3 regions of the Acetobacterium sp. UBA5834 genome follow, and region 3 is predicted to be linked to each of the others. Evidence: riboswitches for the same ligand, from Rfam matches in the RefSeq annotation. Region 3 holds a riboswitch; each other region holds the start of a gene.
What was found. A riboswitch is a leader RNA that binds a small molecule or an ion and turns the genes downstream of it on or off. The one in region 3 is predicted to bind cobalamin.
Positions count from the first base shown of each region.

Region 1 (3,899 bases), on a different contig from region 3:
GCCGATACCGTGGCGGTGATGTGCAAGGGTAAGCTGGTTGAATATGGCAAGACCCGGGAGGTGATTGATCATCCCCAGCAGGATTACACCCGCCAGCTGATTGCGGCCATGCCCCGGATAAAAAGGTGAGACATGAATAGTATTTTAGCAGTCAGCCAGTTAAAAAAAACCTATACCAAAGGAAAAAGCACCATTTGTGCGGTTGATGAGATCAGCTTCCATGTGGAAAAGGGTGAATGCCTGGCGCTGGTGGGCGAAAGCGGCAGCGGTAAAAGCACAGTTGCCAAGCTGATCACCGGCCTGGAATCTTTGGATGGCGGTGAGATTGTTCTGGATGGCAAAACACTTAAAAACCCCGGGCGAAAAGAACGCAGATGGGTTTACCAACTGGTTCAGATGGTTTTTCAGATGCCGGTGGATTCCTTTAATCCCCGGATTCGGCTGGGGGAAAGTGTCATGGAAGGGCTGATCAATCAGGGTATGAGTCGTCGGGAGGCGAAGAATACAGCCATTGAATATCTGGAAGTCTGCGGACTTGGCCCGGAATTTATCAGCCGTTATCCCAGTGAGGTCAGCGGTGGCGAGTGTCAGCGGGCCTCGATTGCCCGGGCAGTTGCCCGAAAGCCCCAGCTGCTCATCTGCGATGAAGCCACCAGCGCTCTGGATGTCACCGTCCAGGCCCAGATTGTAGCGCTCCTTAAGCAATTGCGAAAAGACCAGGGGATGTCACAACTGATGATCTGTCATGATCTGGCTCTGGTGCAGCAATGCTGCGACCGGGTGCTGGTGATGCATCAGGGTCGGGTGGTGGAAACCGGTACTCCGGACGAGGTGATTGCCAGTCCCCGGGAAGCCTATACAAAAAAACTGATCGATTCGATTCTGTAAAATATGAAAGGGCATCTCCCCTTGGGTGGTGTCCTTTTTCTATATCTGTTATAATGGGTTAAACAGATATAGAAAATGAGGTGAATGGAGATGCATGAACATCAGGGTGAAGGGATCGATGGTGGACGTGATAGTGGCCACGGTGGAGATCACCACCACCATCATCATGAACATACCCAGACCAAATCAGTGTTGAATCGCCTTTCCCGGGCCGCGGGTCATCTTGAATCGGTGAAAAAAATGGTCGAATCGGGAAGAGACTGTACCGAGGTGCTGATTCAGCTTTCAGCGGTGAAGTCAGCGATTAATAACGTCGGCAAAATAATTTTACAGGATCATATTGAGCATTGCATCGTTGATGCGGTGGAGAATAACGACGAAAAGGCTTTGGAAGAACTGAGAAAAGCGATTGACCGCTTTATGAAATAAGCACCCTGGGTTTATGTCGGTCAGATATCGACTGGCATTGAAAGACATTCCAAAAAAGAATATCATTTCCTTGAAAGGGACTTGCGCAGGCGGTTTAAGCATGTTAAAATGTCAAACAGAAACAATGAAAAACACGTGATTGTGGCATTGTTTCTGTTTTTTAGTGTTTTATAAAACACCGACAACGAATTAAATATTAATAAAACAGGTGCCGGCAGTAACGAAGGGTTACAGGCCGGTGAAAAGGGAAGAGGGGTGAAAGTCCCCCGCGGTCCCGCCGCTGTAAAAGAAGAGTTCCTCCAGGAATGCCACCAGAAACGGGAAGGCAGGAGGTAATGTTGACGCTTGAGCCAGAAGACCTGCCTGCTTTAATTACTCAGACTCTACGTGCGATAGAGGAGGTGTTTTTTTTTGCAGGCTTTTTGCGACCTCACTATCTTTTTGGAGATGGTGAGGTTTTTTTATCGAAAAAATCACCAATACTACCGCAGTGAAGTCTTACATTGTGATAGAGCGGGGTTTCTTTGCCAGGATGCGCAATGGTAAAAGCCGAGCAAATCAAATAAATAAGTATTTTTTGAGGAGAAAAAGAAAATGAAATTGAAAAAGGGTTTAGCGGTGGTAATGACTGCCGTGTTGTGTGCCGGAATGTTTGCCGGTTGCTCAGGAGCGTCCGCTAAAAGTGATGTGTCGACTAAAGAAGCGTTAAATTATGCCTGCACCAAGGATATTCGGGATATCAACCCGCATTTGTACTCGGGTGAAATGTCAGCCCAGAACATGGTGTTTGAAGGCCTGACCAAGAATGAAGGCGGAGAAGTGAAGCCAGCTCTGGCTGAAAGCTGGGAAATTTCAGCAGATGGACTGGAATACACCTTTCATTTAAGAGAAGGGGTCACCTTTACCGATGGTGCGCCGTTTAATGCCGCCGCAGTTAAGCTGAATATGGATGCCATTCTTGGTAATGCTGAACGCCATTCCTGGTTGGATATGGTTAATGAGATCAAGGAAAATGTGGTGGTCGATGAACACACCTTCAAACTGGTGTTAAAGCATCCCTACTATCCAACCCTGGTGGAATTGGGACTGACTCGACCCTTCCGCTTTATTTCGCCCAACTGTTTTGTCAATGGCACCACCAAAGAAGGGGTTAGCGGCTATATCGGTACCGGACCCTGGGTCTTATCGGAGCATGTCGACAATCAGTATGCCACCTTTACGCAGAATGAAACTTATTGGGGTGACAAAACCAAAATCAAAACCATTAACTGGAAGGTCATGCCAGATTCCCAGACGATCCTGTTAGCTTTGCAAAACGGCGAGGTCGATTTACTTTTCGGAGCGGATGGTGATCAGATTGATCTGGATTCCTATAAGAAGCTGGAAGCAGAAGGCGCCTATCAGACGTATTTAAGCGAACCGGTCGCTTCCCGGGCGATTCTTCTCAATACCAAGGCTCCGATTACCAAAGACATCAAGGTACGGGAAGCCATTGAATATGCCGTGAACAAGGAAAACATCATTCAGGGAATTTTAAATGGCTCAGAGGATCAGGCTGATACGCTGATGTCTAAAGATGTACCCTATTGTGACATTGATCTTAAAACCATCGCCTATAATCAGGAAAAAGCCCAACAGCTGCTCGATGAAGCCGGTTGGAAACCAGGAAGTGATGGGGTTCGGGAAAAGGATGGCCAGAAATGTGAAATTACTTTTTCCTATAATTCCAAAAACGCCCAGGAAGGTACCATTGCTACCTCGATTCAGGCCGATTTGGCAGCCATCGGCATCAAGATGAATATTCTCGGGGAAGAAAAACAGGCCTTTCTGGATCGTCAGAAAACCGGGGATTTTGATCTGCAATATTCGCTATCCTGGGGAACCCCTTATGATCCCCAATCCTATGTTTCATCCTGGCGAATTCCGGCGCACGGGGATTATCAGGCTCAGGTTGGATTGGAAAAAAAGCAGTGGCTGGATGAAACCATCACGAAGATTATGATCGAATCAGACGACAGCAAGCGGGCCGATATGTATAAAGAGGTACTGACCTATATTAATGATCAATATGTCTATGTCCCGATCTCCTATTCAAAAACCAAGGCAGTGGGAATCATGGGACTTGAAGGGGTAAGCTTTAACGATTCGCAATATGAAATCCCCTTCGAAAAAATGTACTTTTCCAATTGATCACCAATTTTGATTATCGAAAACAAAAGGGAGTAAGACCATGAAGCAATACTTCGTCAAAAGGCTCCTGTGGATGATTCCGATTTTGATCGGAATCTCCTTTTTTGCCTTTATACTGATTAATTTAAGCCCCAGTGATCCCGCTGAGGTGGCAATCCGGGTCAATGAGATCACCCCAACGGCTGAAAATGTCGCCCAGATGCGGGAGCAACTCGGTCTCGATGATCCCTTCTTAACCCGCTACGCTACCTGGCTGGGCAATGCCCTACAGGGTGATTTTGGTCACAGTTATGTCAATAATAAACCGGTAGCACAGGAAATTGCCAAGGCTCTGCCGCCAACGCTCTATCTGGCTGGGGTATCCTTATTGATCATTGTGGTTGTTTCAGTGG
Region 1 covers NZ_DJGY01000011.1:46-3,944, reverse strand. The annotation lists gene B3F51_RS02210 (ABC transporter ATP-binding protein) at 1-129, shown strand, start outside; gene B3F51_RS02205 (ABC transporter ATP-binding protein) at 133-888, shown strand; gene B3F51_RS02200 (metal-sensing transcriptional repressor) at 979-1,317, shown strand; cobalamin riboswitch at 1,507-1,698, shown strand; gene nikA (nickel ABC transporter substrate-binding protein) at 1,912-3,507, shown strand; gene B3F51_RS02190 (ABC transporter permease) at 3,548-3,899, shown strand, end outside.
Region 1: another riboswitch for cobalamin. It lies ahead of nikA (nickel ABC transporter substrate-binding protein); the one in region 3 lies ahead of B3F51_RS10585 (anaerobic ribonucleoside triphosphate reductase).

Region 2 (3,899 bases), on a different contig from region 3:
TGGATTGGATCAGCAGCGTTTAACATTTTAACCCCATTGGCAACGGCTTCCTGAACCGTGATAATCGCTTCGGCTTCCCCTTCCGCCCGTCTGATCTGGGCTTCCCGGTCTGCTTCAGCGCTTAAAATAGCGGCCGCTTTCAACCCTTCTGCCTGCAAAATTGCCGCCGATTTTTCACCTTCTGCCACCAGAATAGCGCTGGCTTTTTCCCCTTCGGCCTGAAGAATTTTTTCACGTCGTTCCCGCTCGGCCTTCATCTGCCGTTCCATCGCATTTTGGATCGCTTCTGGTGGCATAATATTTTTAAGCTCGACCCGATTAATTTTAATCCCCCAGGGATCGGTGGCTTCATCGAGAATCACCCGCATCTTGGTATTAATGACATCTCGGGAGGTGAGCGTTGCATCAAGCTCCATATCTCCGATGATATTACGAAGGGTCGTAGCCGTTAAGTTTTCAATTGCCTTCATGGGATTATCCACCCCATACATATAAAATTTGGGATCGGTTACCTGCAAATATATAACCGTGTCAATTTGCATTGTGACGTTATCTTTGGTGATAACCGGTTGTGGTGGAAAATCGGCTACCCGCTCTTTTAAACTGATTCGCTTGGAGATCCGGTCTAGAATTGGTATCGCAATATGAAAACCGGTTTCCCAGGTAGAATGATAAGCTCCCAGCCGTTCGACTACATAGGCATTGGCCTGAGGAACAATCTTGGCATTGACAATAATCACAACAATAAAAATGATAAAGATGACACCTAAAATAATGAGTCCATACATGTTTTTTTCCTCCTTTTATTTTGAAATAGTTTCTTTCTCAGCTGCCCGAACCATGGCCTTAACGCCTTCGATTCCCACAACAGTCACTTCAGCACCAATCGGAATAACAACCTCACCATCGACATTTCGGGCTGACCAGGACTTCCCGTCTATTTTGACCGCCCCCTGACCTTTGAGGTTATTGATTTCTTCTTCAACAATGCCCCGGTTTTTAAGTATCCGATCGGCATTGGTCGCCATTTTTTTGGGATCCAGATGTTTCTTTAAAAACGGCTTTGTACCCAATAATAAACCAATGGAAACGACAAAAAAAACGATCATCTGCACCCAGAAAGCCGCGCCAAAATAGGCAGCAACTAAAGCCACCAAAGAGCCCACACAAAACCAGATTGAAACCAACGCCCCAGCTGTAACCAGTTCAGCTACCAGAAAAACGATAAACAAAATCAACCAGATAAAAACAAGATTCATCCTCTCACCTCCCTCATTCATTTGATTTATTATAACATAGTTTGATTCTTTTTTTATCTCAACTGTCCAAATCATTTTTTTAATTTTTTTCTTGCACATTTATTTTTTAGGTTGTATAATCAAAAACAAGTAAATCGAAAAGCGAGCATATGGTGCCTTAGCAATAAGGAGAATAGGGAATCAGGTGAGAGTCCTGAACGAACCCATCACTGTAAGGGCGGAGCAAACCACAAAGACCACTGTTTTTTAATGGGAAGGTGTGGCGTAGCGCTAAAACCCCAAGTCAGGAGACCTGCCTATGATCGATCCTGAATGAACGAAGGTAAAGTTCATGGCGGTTATTTTTATAATAACTGCTGTGGACTTTTTTATTTGCTAAAATACCAACAATCATTCAGGAGGAAACAATGACAATTCTGGAAAAAGCACGGGCGGGTGAAATCACCGCCGAAATGATTTATGTGGCCGAAAAAGAAGGACTCGATCCCGAGCTGATTCGCCAGGGAGTGGCCGCTGGCGAAATCGTTATTCTTAAAAGCGCCCGCCCCAATATCAACCCGGTGGCAGTCGGTAAAGGACTGTTTACCAAGGTCTCAGCCAGCGTCGGGATGTATGAAGTTGACGACACCATCGCCGGTGAAATGGCTAAAATTGACCAGGCCATTAAGGCCAAGGCCGATACCCTGATGGACTTAAGTGTCCGGGGCCCAATCGATGCAATGCGTGAAAAAGTCTTAGCTACAGTGGATCGGCCAGTCGGTACCCTGCCCCTGTATCAAACCCTGGCCATGGCTCAGGAAAAATACGGTACCGCTTTAGATATGACCGCCGACGACATGTTTGCGATGATGGAAAAACAGGCTGCTGATGGTGTCAGCTTTTTAGCCCTGCACTGCGGCACCACCATGGACGTGATCAACCGCGCCAAAGAAGAAGGCCGGATTGATCCCCTGGTAAGTTATGGAGGCTCCCATCTGATCGGCTGGATGATTCACAACCACTGTGAAAATCCTTTCTTTACCCAATATGACCGGGTCCTGGAAATCTGTAAAAAATATGATGTCGTCCTGAGTTTTGCCGACGGCATGCGTCCCGGCTGTATCGCTGATTCACTGGATGGCGCTCAGGTTCATGAATTGGTGATCCTCGGCGGCCTGGTTAAAAAGGCCCGGGCGGCTGGCGTTCAGGTGATGGTTAAAGGTCCTGGCCACGTGCCGCTGGATCAGATTCAAACGACTGTCCAATTACAAAAACAATTATGCGGTGGTGCACCCTACTTTGTCTTTGGTTGTCTGCCCACTGATTCCGGGGCCGGGATGGATCATGTCACTGGTGCCATTGGCGGAGCGATTGCCGCCTATTATGGCGCGGACTTTCTCTGCTATGTGACCCCGGCCGAACACATCGGTATGCCCAGTGCCGAAGATGTCTATCTGGGCGTGATGGCCAGCCGCATTGCCGCCCATGCCGGTGATGTCGGCAAAGGTCATCCGGCGGCGATTGCCTGGGATCTGGAAATGTCCCACGCCCGGCGGGAACTCAACTGGGGCCGACAGATGGAACTGGCCATCGATACCGAAACTGCCACAAAAGTCTGGAAAGATCGCAGCACCAACTTCGCCTCCGAGTGCAGCATGTGCGGCGACTTCTGTGCCATGAAAATTGTCGGCAAGTATTTACGAGACGAAAACCAGGAAGTGAGGAACGAACGATGACCCAAATGTTAAAAGCGCGGGCGGGTAAAATTACCGAAGAAATGGAAATGGTGGCGATTAGCGAAGGCTTCACCCCGGAATTTATCCGGGCGGGAGTAGCCGCTGGCCGGATTGTCATTCCTAAAAATAAATTGCGCAACCGTTCTAAAATCTGCGGCATCGGCGGCGGACTGGACGTCAAAGTTAACGGTCTGATGGGCACCTCCGGTGACCGCGATGACATGGAAATGGAAGTCAAAAAGCTCAAAATCATTGAAGCCGCCGGTGCCCATGGCTTTATGGATTTAAGTATGGGTGCCGATATCGATACGATGCGGACCTTGAGTTTAAGTAATTCCAATATCGCCGCTGGCTGTGTGCCGGTGTATCAGGCGGCCAAAGAAGCGGCTGATAAACGGGGCTTGATGGTCAATATGACCGCCGACGACTTGTTTGAAGTGGTGGAAAAACAGTGCCAGGCCGGGATGGATTTTATGGCTGTGCACTCGGCCTTAAATATGGATCTTCTCAAAATATTGAAAAAAACCGGTCGGGTAGCCGATATCTGCAGTCGGGGCGGCTCGCTGCTGACCGGCTGGATGTTCCATAATGATAAAGAAAACCCCCTCTATGAACAGTTTGACCGGTTGCTGGAAATTCTTAAAGCCACCGATACAGTTTTAAGCATCGGCGATGCCATCCGACCCGGCGCCAACGCCGACTCCCTCGATCAAGCCCACCTACGTGGCTTGATGGTTGCTGGCGAACTAACCAAACGGGCCCTGGCAGCTGGCGTTCAGGTGATGGTGGAAGGTCCCGGCCATGTGCCCCTAAACCATATACCCTCAGCCATGTTGCTGCAAAAACGACTTTGCTTTGAGGTGCCCTATTATATTTTGGGCTTCCTGGCAACTGATGTTGCTCCCGGTTATGATAATATATCCGG
Region 2 covers NZ_DJGY01000060.1:86,899-90,797, forward strand. The annotation lists gene B3F51_RS11975 (SPFH domain-containing protein) at 1-788, opposite strand, end outside; gene B3F51_RS11980 (NfeD family protein) at 804-1,259, opposite strand; cobalamin riboswitch at 1,393-1,572, shown strand; gene thiC (phosphomethylpyrimidine synthase ThiC) at 1,667-2,974, shown strand; gene bzaB (B12 lower ligand biosynthesis ThiC-like protein BzaB) at 2,971-3,899, shown strand, end outside.
Region 2: another riboswitch for cobalamin. It lies ahead of thiC (phosphomethylpyrimidine synthase ThiC); the one in region 3 lies ahead of B3F51_RS10585 (anaerobic ribonucleoside triphosphate reductase).

Region 3 (3,899 bases):
TGGGGCGATGGGGTTGGGATTGCTTATTTTTGAGCGGAGCTTCATCCCGGTGGATATGCCGATGCTGCAATATCTGGTGGTATCCTTGTGCGTTATCCCGCTCATTTATTTTACGGTCGCCATCAAAAAACCAACGGCATCTTATATTACCTGTGTGGTTTTTTTAAGCATTACAGTGACCCATGGGGCCGATGTGAATCCGCTGATCTTTACCATTGACCGGATCGTGGACACCCTCATTGGTATCTTTGTGTCATTGGGAGTCAATGCTTTTCACTTGCCCCGGCGCAGAAACAGAAAAACCCTCTTTGTCACCAATCTGGATGGTTCCTTGTTGAATTCCCAAATTGAAATCAGCAGTTACTCCAGAATAAAACTAAACACCATGATCCGCCAGGGCGCTTTGATTACCATTGCCACGACCAGAAGTGCCGAAACCCTGCTGCCCCTGCTGGAAGGCGTAGAAATAAAGGTTCCCGTTATCATGATGAATGGGGCGGTTTGGTATGATCTGCAAAAACGAAGTTATTTAAGCTGCAAGAAAATGAATCCGGAAGTGGCCAAGCAACTGATTGATGTTTTTGAAAAACGGGAGCTGAATTGTTTTACCCACACCATCATCAATGATGTTCTCCATGTTTATTACACCAGGCTTATTAATCCGGTGGAGGAAAAAATCTATCATTCCAAAAAGCGACTCCCGGAACAGAGCTATGTGTGCGGCGAGGTGCCAAATGATCAAAGCGTTTTATCGATTATGGCAGTGGATCAGAAGGCGACGATCGTCCAGGTTAAAGCGGCCATCATGAAGCTGGAAATTGCGTCAGCGGTTAATGTTGAGTGCTATCCGGATGATCAACATCCGGGCTATTACTTTCTCGAAATAACCAGCCGGGAAGCCTCGGTGAAAAATGCCATCATGGATATGAAAGCCCGATATGCTACCGATAAAGTGATTGCGTTTGGCAATGACATCAGGAATGCAGCGATGCTGGAAGCCGCCGATTTTGCTTATGTGGTTGAAAATGCATCCATCGAACTAAAAGAAATGGGCTGGCCGCAGATAGGAGCGAATGACGATGATGCAGTGGTCAAGACCATCAGTCGCCATTTTTATGCCAAACCGGGGAGCTTTAAATAATGATAACCGTTTGCAGGTGACAAGGGGTTTGACACCACATCTTGTATATGATAAAATTAAAACAACCAAATATGAAGATAACGGTGCTGTGCCAACCGGTGCAGCATGGGGGAAGCCGGTGCAAATCCGGCACGGTCCCGCCGCTGTAAGGGGGAGATTTTTTTAAAAAGATCAAGCCTAAGTCAGATTACCCACCGTTATTTGTCACACCAGACTCTACGCGTGATAGAGGGTGTTTGAGCCAAGCAATCTTAGACCTCTTGACCCACGCCGTCGAGAGGTTTTTCAATGCCCGAAACAACAAAAAGACTCGCAGGAAAGTAGGAAAACAAACCAGGATGATTACGAAGATCAAAAAAAGAGATGGACGAGAAGCCCCTTTTAATATTGAAAAAATTGCCAATGCCATTTTTAAGGCCGCCAGTGAAATCGGCGGCCAGAATTATCAGACCGCCATGGAGCTATCTGAAAAAGTGGCCATCTATATCGAACAGGAAATGAACACCAATACCCCGACGGTGGAAGAAATTCAGGATGCGGTGGAAAAAATTCTGATCGAAACCGGACATGCAAAAACCGCAAAGAAATATATTCTCTACCGGGCCGAGCGAACCCGAATCCGGGAAATGGATACCCGCTTGATGAAAATATATGAGGATCTGACCTTTAAAGAAGCCAAGGACAACGATGTTAAACGGGAAAATGCCAACATTGACGGCGACACCGCCATGGGCACGATGCTGAAGTATGGATCAGAGGGCGCTAAACAGTTTTATGAAATGTTTGTCCTCAATCCCGAGCATTCAACCGCTCATAAAGCCGGTGAAATCCACATTCACGATATGGATTTTTTAACCCTGACCACTACCTGCTGTCAGATTGATTTAGAACGCTTATTTAAAGATGGGTTTTCGACTGGTCACGGCCATCTCCGGGAACCCAACGATATTCAGAGTTATTCGGCGCTGGCCTGCATTGCCATTCAGTCCAACCAGAATGATCAACATGGCGGACAGAGTATTCCCAACTTTGACTATGCCATGGTGCCTGGGGTGAAAAAAACTTTTATCCGGCTCTATCGGGAGAATTTGGCCAAGGCCCTGACCTTATTGACCGATACCAAAAATGCCTTAGCCAAGGTAAAGGCCATCAGTGAAGATATCGAAAAGAAACTGGGGTTAAAGCCCGAGCTAAATCAACCGAAGAATTATCTGGAAGCCGAAGCCCGGAGTTTGGCGTTATGGATAGCGGATGCCAACAGCATCAGCCGGGCTCAGAATTTTGCCATGGAAAATGCCGAACGGGAAATTGACCGCAGTGTTTATCAATCCATGGAGGCCTTTGTTCACAATCTCAACACCATGCACAGCCGGGCTGGGGCTCAGATTCCGTTTAGTTCCATCAACTACGGGATGGATACCTCAATTGAGGGGCGTCTGGTCATAAAAAATCTGCTTTTGGCAACGGAGGCCGGATTGGGAAATGGCGAAACCCCGATTTTTCCGATTCATATTTTTAAGGTGAAAGAAGGGGTCAATTACAACCCCTGGGACCCCAATTATGATTTGTTTAAATTGGCCTGTCGGGTCAGCGCCAAGCGTTTGTTTCCCAATTTCTCCTTTTTGGATGCGCCCTATAACCTGAAATATTACAAAGCTGGCCAACCAGAAACTGAAATTGCCTATATGGGCTGTCGTACCCGGGTGATCGGCAATGTCCACGATCCCAGTCGGGAAATTACCTATGGCCGGGGCAACTTAAGTTTTACCACCATCAATCTGCCCCGGATTGCCCTAAACTGCAAGGGTAACCAGGACGTGTTTTTTACTGAGTTGGATCAGAAAATTGATCTGGTGATTGAGCAGTTGCTGGAACGGTTTGAAATTCAGGCCCACAAAAAAGTTAAAAACTTTCCTTTCCTAATGGGCCAGGGCGTTTGGATTGATTCTGCAGATCTGACCGACGAGATGGAAATCCGGGAAGTACTGAAACACGGCACCCTGAGTATGGGCTTTATCGGCCTGGCGGAATGCCTGACGGTTTTAACCGGCAAACACCATGGCGAAGCGGCAGAAGTACAGGAGCTGGGGCTTGCAATTATTGGCCACATGCGCAAGCGGATGGATGAAACCAGTCAGGTCTATGGCATGAACTTTACCCTGCTGGGCACCCCGGCCGAAGGGACTGCCGGACGCTTTGTTAAGCTGGATAAACAGGTATTTGGCGAAATTCCCGGGGTAACCGATCGGGAGTATTATACCAATTCGTTCCATATTCCGGTTTACTACCCCACCAGTGCCTATGAAAAAATTACCCTGGAAGCACCCTATCATGAGTTGACCAACGCTGGACACATCACCTATGTGGAAATGGACGGCGATCCCCTCGACAATCTGGAAGCCTTTGAGAAGGTGGTTCGGGCGATGAAGGAAGCTGGCATCGGCTACGGTGCTTATATAAGGTAAAAAACATAATAAATATACTTAAATGGCTAAATAATAGTATTATAGATTTATTACATATAATCAAAAAATATAATAAAACTTAAAGACCAATTCAGAAATGCATATGAAATAGTATGTGTTTTTTTTGATGCGTTTAAGTAGAGTTCAATTAGATTGATCAATTATTATTTAGCTATCAGTTCCCATTCAGAACGATGAAATCGAAAGATCAAAGATAATTTGATAAATCTAACCCCGGAAAATATTAAATCCATTAGTTTTGACAACAATTTATGACACTAAACAGGCTGCTT
Region 3 covers NZ_DJGY01000053.1:29,714-33,612, forward strand. The annotation lists gene B3F51_RS10580 (HAD hydrolase family protein) at 1-1,141, shown strand, start outside; cobalamin riboswitch at 1,206-1,354, shown strand; partial or broken gene B3F51_RS10585 (anaerobic ribonucleoside triphosphate reductase) at 1,480-3,594, shown strand.